Regions from separate parts of the Xenorhabdus sp. XBWT genome, predicted to be linked through region 1. Evidence: predicted binding sites of a transcription regulator. Region 1 holds the regulator's gene; the other holds the start of a gene.

Evidence for each region. The regulator PurR, encoded in region 1, represses purine synthesis genes. The targets are predictions, from matches to a motif close to CANGCAAACGTTTGCNTG.
Region 2: cvpA (colicin V production protein) is a predicted target of PurR. The motif match lies at 2,532-2,549, and genes of this name have one in related genera.

The regions. Positions count from the first base shown of each region.
Region 1 covers NZ_CM180990.1:2,432,421-2,437,190, reverse strand. Annotated here, with positions in the region: gene punC (purine nucleoside transporter PunC) at 1-590, opposite strand, end outside; gene punR (DNA-binding transcriptional activator PunR) at 713-1,621, shown strand; gene purR (HTH-type transcriptional repressor PurR) at 1,625-2,650, opposite strand; gene sodB (superoxide dismutase [Fe]) at 3,212-3,790, opposite strand; gene AC5JQI_RS10685 (Grx4 family monothiol glutaredoxin) at 4,153-4,533, shown strand; gene rnt (ribonuclease T) at 4,604-4,770, opposite strand, start outside.
Region 2 covers NZ_CM180990.1:2,775,392-2,780,161, reverse strand. Annotated here, with positions in the region: gene AC5JQI_RS12215 (UbiX family flavin prenyltransferase) at 1-393, opposite strand, end outside; gene purF (amidophosphoribosyltransferase) at 439-1,956, opposite strand; gene cvpA (colicin V production protein) at 1,990-2,478, opposite strand; gene dedD (cell division protein DedD) at 2,629-3,327, opposite strand; gene folC (bifunctional tetrahydrofolate synthase/dihydrofolate synthase) at 3,317-4,615, opposite strand; gene accD (acetyl-CoA carboxylase, carboxyltransferase subunit beta) at 4,608-4,770, opposite strand, start outside.

The sequences.
Region 1 (4,770 bases):
TTACCTTCGGTATTAGTTTCGGTATTACCATATTTATTGGTTAATAAAAATGTTGGAGCCAGTAGCAAGAGCGTTACTGCCAATAATACAAGGAAAATAATTCTCCAGCCATCATGCGTCAATAACCATGCCCCCAATAAAGGTGCAAGGGCAGGAGAAAGCGCAACTAAAGGCATGATCATGGCAAAAACGCGTTTGGCTTGTTCTGTATCATATCTGTCAACGACCAGAGCCTGCCAGGAAACCGCCGCAGAACAGACCCCTACCGCTTGAATAAATCTCAGTACAAGCAATTGCGTGGAATCAGTTATCCAGAGCATACCTAAACAGCTAATGGAAAACAGAGATAATCCGATAATAAGAACAGGCTTTCTTCCTAAACGGTCAGATAATTGCCCCCATAACAGCTGGGCAAAGGCAAAGCCAGCGAGAAAAATACTGAGACTCGCACTGATAGAATTTGCTGAAGTACCTAGTTCTGCTTTCATTGTGTCAAAAGCAGGCAGATACATGTCGATAGCCAAGTAACCGAGCATACTCAGCCCGGAGAGATAGAACATGAATAGAATTGAATTTTTATTTGTTTCCATTGTGTTAATAATTTGATTTGTAGTTGATAAGAGAATACCCGACTTATTCTATATGGCATGATTTTTACTTGTGAAACGGTAATATTTGCACCATTCTGTGAAAAAAATTGAAAGGAAGATATATGTGGTCTGAATACTCTCTGGAAGTTGTTGATACTGTTGCCAGAACAGGAAGTTTCAGTGCGGCTGCATCTGAGCTTCATCGAGTACCTTCTGCTATAAGCTATACAGTAAAACAACTTGAAGAATGGTTGGCTGTGTCTTTATTTGAGCGTCGTCACCGTGACGTTGATTTGACTGAAGCAGGCGCTATTTTTGTCAAGGAAGCCCGCTCTGTTATCAAAAAAATGAATCACACCCGACATCAGTGCCAACAAGTGGCTAATGGTTGGCGGGGGCAGTTAAGTATCGCCGTTGATCAAGTTGTAAAACCTGAGAGAACTCACCAATTAATTTTGGATTTTTACCGACATTTTCCTGATATTGAGCTATTCATCTACCCTGAAGTCTTTAATGGTGTATGGGATGCACTAGTCGATGAGCGGGTGGATGTCGCTATTGGCGCGACACGGGCGTCTCCTGTTGGTGAACGGTATAGTTTTAAGGATATGGGATTCATGCCTTGGATATGCGTAGCTAGCCCTGAGCATGAGTTGTCAGGTATATCAGGAAAATTAAATGATGACCAAATGCGACCTTATCCTAGCCTATGTTTAGAAGATACTTCACGTAGCTTACCCAAACGTGATACGTGGGCTTTAGATAATCAGCGACGGTTGGTGGTTCCAGATTGGAATGTTGGACTAAATTGCCTGATGGATGGACTATGTATGGGAATGGTGCCCAAGCATCATGCATTACCGTTGATCCGCAAGAAAAAACTGATAGCGCTCGAACTCGAACAACCATTACCTGATAGTCCATGCTGCTTAGCATGGTCGCAAAAAAGCCATTCACCAGCATTAAGTTGGTTGTTTGATTATCTTGGCGATAGTGAAACACTTAATGCTGAATGGTTGCAAGAAAACTAATTATCAACGACGATAGTCGATGAAAGGTCCATCCGCGACAGAACGTCGTTCAACGAGGCGTGGATGGACTTCAATCGTTTGTGCCTCTTCACGCTTGTTGACTATCCTATCCAATAACGTTGAAAAGGCCATTTGTCCCAGACGTTCTTTAGGTTGGTGAATCGTGGTCAATGCGGGAGTAAAATAACGGGCATTACGGATATTGTCATAACCGATGATAGAAATATCTTGTGGAACGCGTAGCCCCAGCTCATCAGCGGCACAGATTGCCCCCATTGCCATAACATCCCCACCGCAAAAAACAGCCGTTGGGCGATGTTTTTGATTCAGGATCTTACACATGGCCTGATAGCCGGATTCAGGCTCAAAGTCGCCTTGCACAATCCACTCATCCCGAATAGCGACATTGGCTTCTTTGAGCGCCTTGAGAAATCCTTGGTGACGTCCGCCGCCAGTATTTCTTGCCAGAGAGCCGGGAATAGACGCAATATCCCTGTGACCACGTTCAATAAGATAACGGCCTGCCAAGTAACCACCATGAAAAGCGTTATCAATGATTGCATCGGTAAAATCTCCCCGAGATTCGCCCCAATCCATGACGACCATGGGAATATTACGGTAATCTTCTAGCATGCCCAAAAGCTGCTCAGGGTATTCGGAGCACATTACCAGCAGGCCATCTACACGTTTTTGTGCCAACATGGCGAGGTAAGCTTTCTGCTTATCAATATTGTTATGAGAGTTGCATAAAATCAGGGTATAGCCTTTTCTATAGCAACTATTTTCAACAGATTCTATGATTTCAGCAAAATATGGAGCTTCACTCGACGTTGCCAACAATCCGATAGATTTTGTGTGGTTAACTTTCAAGCTACGGGCAACGGCGCTGGGAGAATAATTTAGTTCTTTAATAGCAGCCCAAACGGTAGCCTTTGTATCTTCGGCGACGAAACGGGTTTTATTGATAACATGGGATACGGTAGTGGTCGAAACACCAGCGCGTTTGGCCACATCTTTAATCGTTGCCATGATAAAAAGGACTCCTGACCTTATGGTCTAAATTTATATACCTTATCTTTCAAGCTGCTGCTTTGGTTGATAGCATCTACTTACCGATATGCTTCAACTTGAAATCTATTGGATATGGATATTTGTTAAGCGTTTGCCAACATATTTATATATAGAGTGATGGCTGGCAATAATTTAGCGATGAACCTTGAATTTTGTCTGATCTAACTCAAAAGTGAAAGTAATAATCAATGCTATAAAGAGTATAGATTCAAGATTGCTGTATGTTTTTTCAGATAATACGGTAACTGATTATACAAAATTTATGGTGTTGGGTAGTTTTACTTTGTACATTGAGGAAGTTCTATGGATACAGATCTGAAGTTGGGATTAATGGTTGCCGGTAGTGCATTAATCATGATTGTTTTTTGGGGAAGCCTTTGTATTATCTAATCAGGATCAAGAAAAAGAATTGACGTGTAACATCTCTTGCTTGAAGGGCCGGTTTTCCGGTATTCATTATTCAGTGAATGGAAGAAAGCCCGCCCTTGTTATTATAATTTGGTATGAAAATTGAGCTTATTAAGCCAAGTTTTCCTCAACAAATTTCCAGTTGACCAAAGACCAGAAATGTTCCAAATATTGAGGGCGTGCATTACGGTAATCGATGTAATACGCGTGTTCCCAAACATCAACAGTCAGAACTGGTTTATCTTCGCCGGTCAGTGGAGTGGCGGCATTAGAAGTGTTAACGATAGCCAGGCTTCCGTCAGTTTTCTTAACTAACCATGTCCAACCTGAACCAAAGTTTTTCAGGGCAGCATCAGTAAACAGCTGTTTAAATTCAGCAAAAGAACCGAAGGCATGATTAATGGTATCTGCTATTTTTCCAGTTGGTTCGCCACCACCATTTGGTGACAGGCTATGCCAGTAGAAAGTATGGTTCCAGACTTGCGCTGCATTATTGAAGATGCCACCTTCAGATGTTTTGATGATTTCTTCCAGAGATTTCCCAGAAAATTCGGTATCTTTAACCAAGTTATTCAGGTTTACAACGTAAGCGTTGTGGTGTTTACCATAATGGTATTCTAGGGTTTCTGCGGAAATGTGCGGTTCCAGGGCATTTTTGGCATAAGGTAATGCTGGTAATTCAAAAGACATTGCATGCTCCTTTTTAATATCGGGTTTTTGGCTCAACAAACCATGACTTAAAAGATACTAATCATGGCCAGAGCAAATTTAAGCTTATTATCATGTTGCTATTTTGGTAATTATCTTAACAATTTTTCTGCTAAAGAACAGAGTAAAAGATGCTGCTTAGCGGCGATCTGGTGTATAATTGAGCTGTTATACGGGCTGAATACACCCAGTGAGGGGAAAATATCGAACGCTCACTTATTTCATATCATGGCAAAAAATTTAACGTAAAAAGTTCGCGGTAGAAAAATCAGAGCAGAAAGTGGTATTCTGAATCAATCTTTTCTGATACTGAGAATAGCGCTTGCAGTTTTAAGGAAGCAATAATGATGACTACTAATATGAACACTAACACAGTTTCTGATACAACGACTCAGGAAATTATTGAAAAAATCAAACGCCAAATTAGCGAAAACCCAATTCTGTTGTATATGAAAGGTTCTCCTAAATTACCAAGCTGTGGTTTCTCTGCTCAGGCAGTTCAGGCTATATCTGCTTGTGGTGAGCGTTTTGCTTACGTGGATATTCTGCAAAATCCGGATATTCGCGCCGAGTTACCTAAATATGCTCATTGGCCGACTTTTCCTCAGCTTTGGATTGATGGTGAGCTGGTAGGCGGCTGTGACATTCTTGTTGAGATGTATCAGCGTGGTGAATTACAAACGCTGATTAAAGAAACTGCTGATAAATACCGTGAGCAGGAATAAGCATCATCATTCATCAGAACGATGAGCGAATGTTAAGCCCCATAGCTATATAAGGTATGGGGCTTATATTCTAGGGAGCTTCGTCAGTAGAGTCAGTGGAAGCTAATGGCCAGCCACCGAGCCGTTTCCAGCGATTAACCAGTTCACAGAAAAGTAGGGCAGTCCGGTCGGTATCATAAAGTGCGCTGTGGGCTTGATCACTATCAAACGGTATTTCCGCAGTAATGCAAGCTTTGG
Region 2 (4,770 bases), 340 kb from region 1:
GTGGCCCAAATGAAGGGGAGTTTCCCTCACCCCCAATACCAATTTGCGGCCTTCTTTCAAGACAACATCAGCAGCACGGGTAATTAAGCCATCGGTATAACTATGCACAATGCCCGATAGAGTTTTGATGGAACAAGGCAAGATAACCATGCCCAATGTTTTAAATGATCCTGAGGAAATGGATGCGGCTATATCCCGGTTATCATGTACTGAATCGGCCAAAGCCTGTACATCCCGTAAGGTATAGTCTGTCTCCAATGCCAATGTCTGCCGAGCCGATTGGCTGATCACCAAATGCGTTTCAATGCCTTCTACTGGCTGCAAAACTTGCAGTAACCTGACACCATAAATCGCACCACTTGCTCCGGTCAGCCCGACAATCAATTTTTTCATTTTTTCCTCTAAGGTTCTGGGTATAACTGAGTGATAATAACGATATTATCCTTCATTATATATTTCCAGATCCTCAATTTCGTTCTGTCCGAGGACTTTAGTGGCATCATCTTTTCGCAATGTTTCCAGATAATCCAAGTAAATCTGGTCAATGTCTTTCGTTACATAGATACCATCAAATACAGAGCATTCGAATTTTTCGATATCCGGGTTTTCTTCCCGTACCGCTTGAATAAGATCTTGTAGGTCTTGATATATCAACGCATCAGCACCAATGAGCTGGCGAATTTCATCCACCTCCCGACCGTGAGCAATCAGTTCATTGGCATTCGGCATATCAATGCCATAGACGTTAGGGAAACGAACTTCCGGGGCTGCCGAGGCAAAGTAAACTTTCTTGGCACCGGCTTCACGAGCCAGTTCTACAATCTGCTCTGAGGTTGTCCCGCGCACGATGGAATCATCTACCAACAAGATATTTTTACCACGGAATTCGGCACGATTGGCATTCAGCTTCCGACGAACAGATTTACGTCTCTCCTGCTGACCGGGCATGATAAAAGTGCGTCCTACGTAACGATTTTTGACAAATCCCTGACGGTAAGGTTTATCCAGAATATGAGCGATTTCCAGCGCAACGTCACAAGATGTTTCCGGCACGGGGATAACAACGTCAATATGCAAGTCTTCCCATTCACGGGCAATTTTTTCACCCAGTTTCTTACCCATGCGCAACCGTGCGTTATATACCGAAACCTTGTCAATAAAGGAATCAGGACGGGCAAAGTAGACAAACTCGAAAATACAAGGCGTTAAGGAAGGATTTTCCGCACACTGGCGGGTAAATAACTGCCCATTCTCAGTGATATAAATTGCTTCACCTGAAGCTACATCACGCAGAAATTCGAAGCCTAATGTATCTAATGCCACACTTTCCGATGCCACCATATATTCATTGCGACCATCTTTCAGTGTACGTTTCCCCAATACCAGAGGCCGGATGCCATGCGGATCACGAAAAGCGACCAATCCATGCCCGATAATCATGGCAACGCAAGCATATGCACCACGGATCTTTCTGTGCATTTCCGCTACTGCCGCGAAAATATCGTCAGGCCCTATCGGAAAATGTGGGAACTGACTTAATTCGTTAGCAAAGATATTCAACAGGATTTCAGAATCTGAGGTGGTATTGACATGACGGCGGGCATTTTCAAACAGCATTTTTTTCAATTCATGTGCGTTTGTCAGATTACCGTTATGTGCCAGCGTGATACCAAAAGGAGAGTTAACATAAAAAGGTTGCGCTTCTGATGCACTCGAACTGCCCGCTGTTGGATAACGGACATGACCGATCCCGATTGTTCCCTGTAAACGCAACATATGCCGTGTTTCAAACACATCTTTGACCAAACCATTGGCCTTGCGTAAACGGAATTCATTGTTACTATCAATAGTCGCAATGCCTGCTGCATCTTGCCCACGGTGCTGAAGCACCGTCAATGCATCATAAATCGACTGGTTGGCCGGTGTAAAACCGACGATACCGACAATACCGCACATGTAGTCTTTCCTCATCAGCCAAGCGGAGAGGCGTTATCTCTCCGGCAGGAAACTCGACGCGTTTTGCAGGTAGTCAAAAAACCACCTGATAATTTGACTGAACTGTGGGATTAGCTGTGATTGTTGCCAATCCTGACTATTAGGAAGTGGCGTGAAAGAATCTGCAACAAACAAAATGGCAGACACAATCAATACACCGCGCAATGCCCCAAAACAGATCCCAAGAACCCGATCAGTACCTGACAGGCCAGTCCGCTGTACAAGTGAACCAATTACATAGTTTACTACCGCGCCGACAATCAGCGTTGCAATAAACAAAATAGCAATCGCTACTCCATTACGCACCAGCTCGTCTTCAAGGCGGGTGAAATATTCCGCCAAGTAAGTATAGAAGTGGCTTGCAACAAAGAAAGCACATCCCCAGGTTACTAAGGAAAGCGCTTCGCGAACAAAACCACGGATCAGGCTAACCAGTGCCGAAAAACCAATGATGGCAATAATTGTATAATCAATCCAGACCATATTTTAACCTAAAATAGGCTCCCGGCATTCAAGTCGGGCGCATTCTAACAGAAAACGAAAACGTTTGCGTAGTAGATTTATCAATCTATTAAAAATAATTTATTGTATCTTTACGGGAAGCTTTTCGCTCCCCGTGACATTCCAATCCGATTATGGCTTGTAATTTTTTATTTGCCCCTGTAATCCCGTTAAATCCTTTAATTCGGACAAAATAGATTCAAGTTTCTGCCTTGACACATTGGGACCTACATAAATCCGTGTCAGCTGCCCCTGAACCGGAGAAGAAGGAATTGTGTATATCTGATGCCCCGAAAGACGTAGCCTTGCCACTATTTCGTTCACTTTGTCCGCATTTTTCAATGCACCAAGCTGGACAACATAGGCCATTGCCAGCGGGGCCTTCTCTACTGGCTTCGGCTTAATTTCTGGTTTGTTTTCAGGACGCGGTTCAGGTTTAGGCTGTGGTTTGGTTTCTACTTTCTGCTGAACCGGTGGCTCAGCGTTCACCGTCCCTTTACGCTCTTGCGGGATAGCCACAGGAGGCGGTGTCATCGGCGCTGTCTCTGAAGATAAAGAGTCAGAAAGTATTTCTGCATCTAACTGTTGCTGCTGTTCTTGTATTTGCATTGCTTCCGCTGCGCCCTCCGGTGGTGTGGACGGCATATCCTGTGTCAGCGGTGGAATCGAATCAATATTCTCTTCGTCTCCGAGTTTCGGCACCAATGGGATAGAAGCAAACTGGTCTTCGTTATATTTCTTATCACCATCAAATATCATGGGCAATACAATCACGCCCAATGCTACCAGAACGACTGCTCCAACCAAGCGATTTTGAAATTTACTTGCCACGTCCCTTTTCCTCCTCCAGAGCCTCCATAACATGAGCAACGGTATGGAAAGAACCACAGACGACAATGACATCTTGCTCTGATGCATCTTCCATTGCCTGCTGCCATGCTTTCCCCACTTCTGCGAATGTCCGTGGGTGCGCAAGGTGCCCGGCTAATACCTCAGCTTCTGCCCCCCGCGATTCATACAGTGATGCGCAGTACCACTCGTCAATTTGTTGAGAAAGGCAAGCCAGTGTACCGGCAATATCTTTGTCTGACAGCATACCAACCACACCACGAATTTTACGGTTTGACGAACGGGGCAACTCTGCCAGTTTCTGTACTAAATACCCCGCGGCATGGGGATTATGTGCGACATCCAGAATAACCAGTGGATTTTCTCTGATAATTTGGAAACGTCCGGGTAACTGAGTGTTTTTCAATCCTGCGTGGATTGCTTTCTCATCAATGGCTCGGCTGACTTTATCGTCTTCTTGTAACAAGCAATGAATTACCCCCATTGCTGTCGAGGCATTTGCCAACGGCAAATTGGGTAAAGGTAGCTCATTGAATTGCTGATCATTGGTTAACCAGTTCCAGTTATTTACCTCCTGTGAGAATTGCCAGTCAACGCCACGACGAAAGAGCTTCGCGCCCAATTCATCAGCGACTTCAGCAATCGCATGTGGCATATCTGGCTCTCCCACTACCGCAAATCGTCCACGGCGGAAAATACCTGCTTTTTCGCGACCTATGTGCTCACGATCAGCACCAAGCCAATCTGTATGATCCAGTGCAATGCTGGTGATTGCGGCAATATCTGCATCTACAATGTTGGTCGCATCCAGGCGACCACCCAGACCAACCTCCAAAATCACGACATCGAGATCCGCTTCCTTAAAAAGCTGTAAGGCCGCCAGCGTGCCATATTCAAAATAGGTCAGTGAAATATCACCACGCCGGGCTTCTATTTCCGCAAATACACGGCAGAAATCCTGCCCTGCCGGTTCCCTGCCCTGAATACGGACTCTTTCGGTATAGCGTACTAAATGCGGAGAGCTATATACGCCAACTTTAAGCCCTGCGGCCAGAAAAATGGATTCAAGGGTATGGCAAGTTGTCCCCTTGCCATTGGTACCTGATACCGTGATGACTTTTGGCGCTGGATTCAGCAAACCTAATTGTTTACCGAGCTTGCCCACGCGCTCAAGCCCCATATCAATGGCTTTGGTATGCAGGTTTTCCAGATAGGAAAGCCACGTCATCAATGGCGACGTGGCTTGAGGAGTTTGCAAAGTATCAGACATCTTCTTTATTAGTGTTGATGTTTATATCAGTTTCGACATCAGCAGGCTCAACAACGACTTCTACTGTTGGCTCCGCTTTTGTGCCTGGCTGTGGTTGGTGTGTCAACATTGCAATCAGGCTGGCAACTTTTTCACGCATTTCAGGACGGCGTACG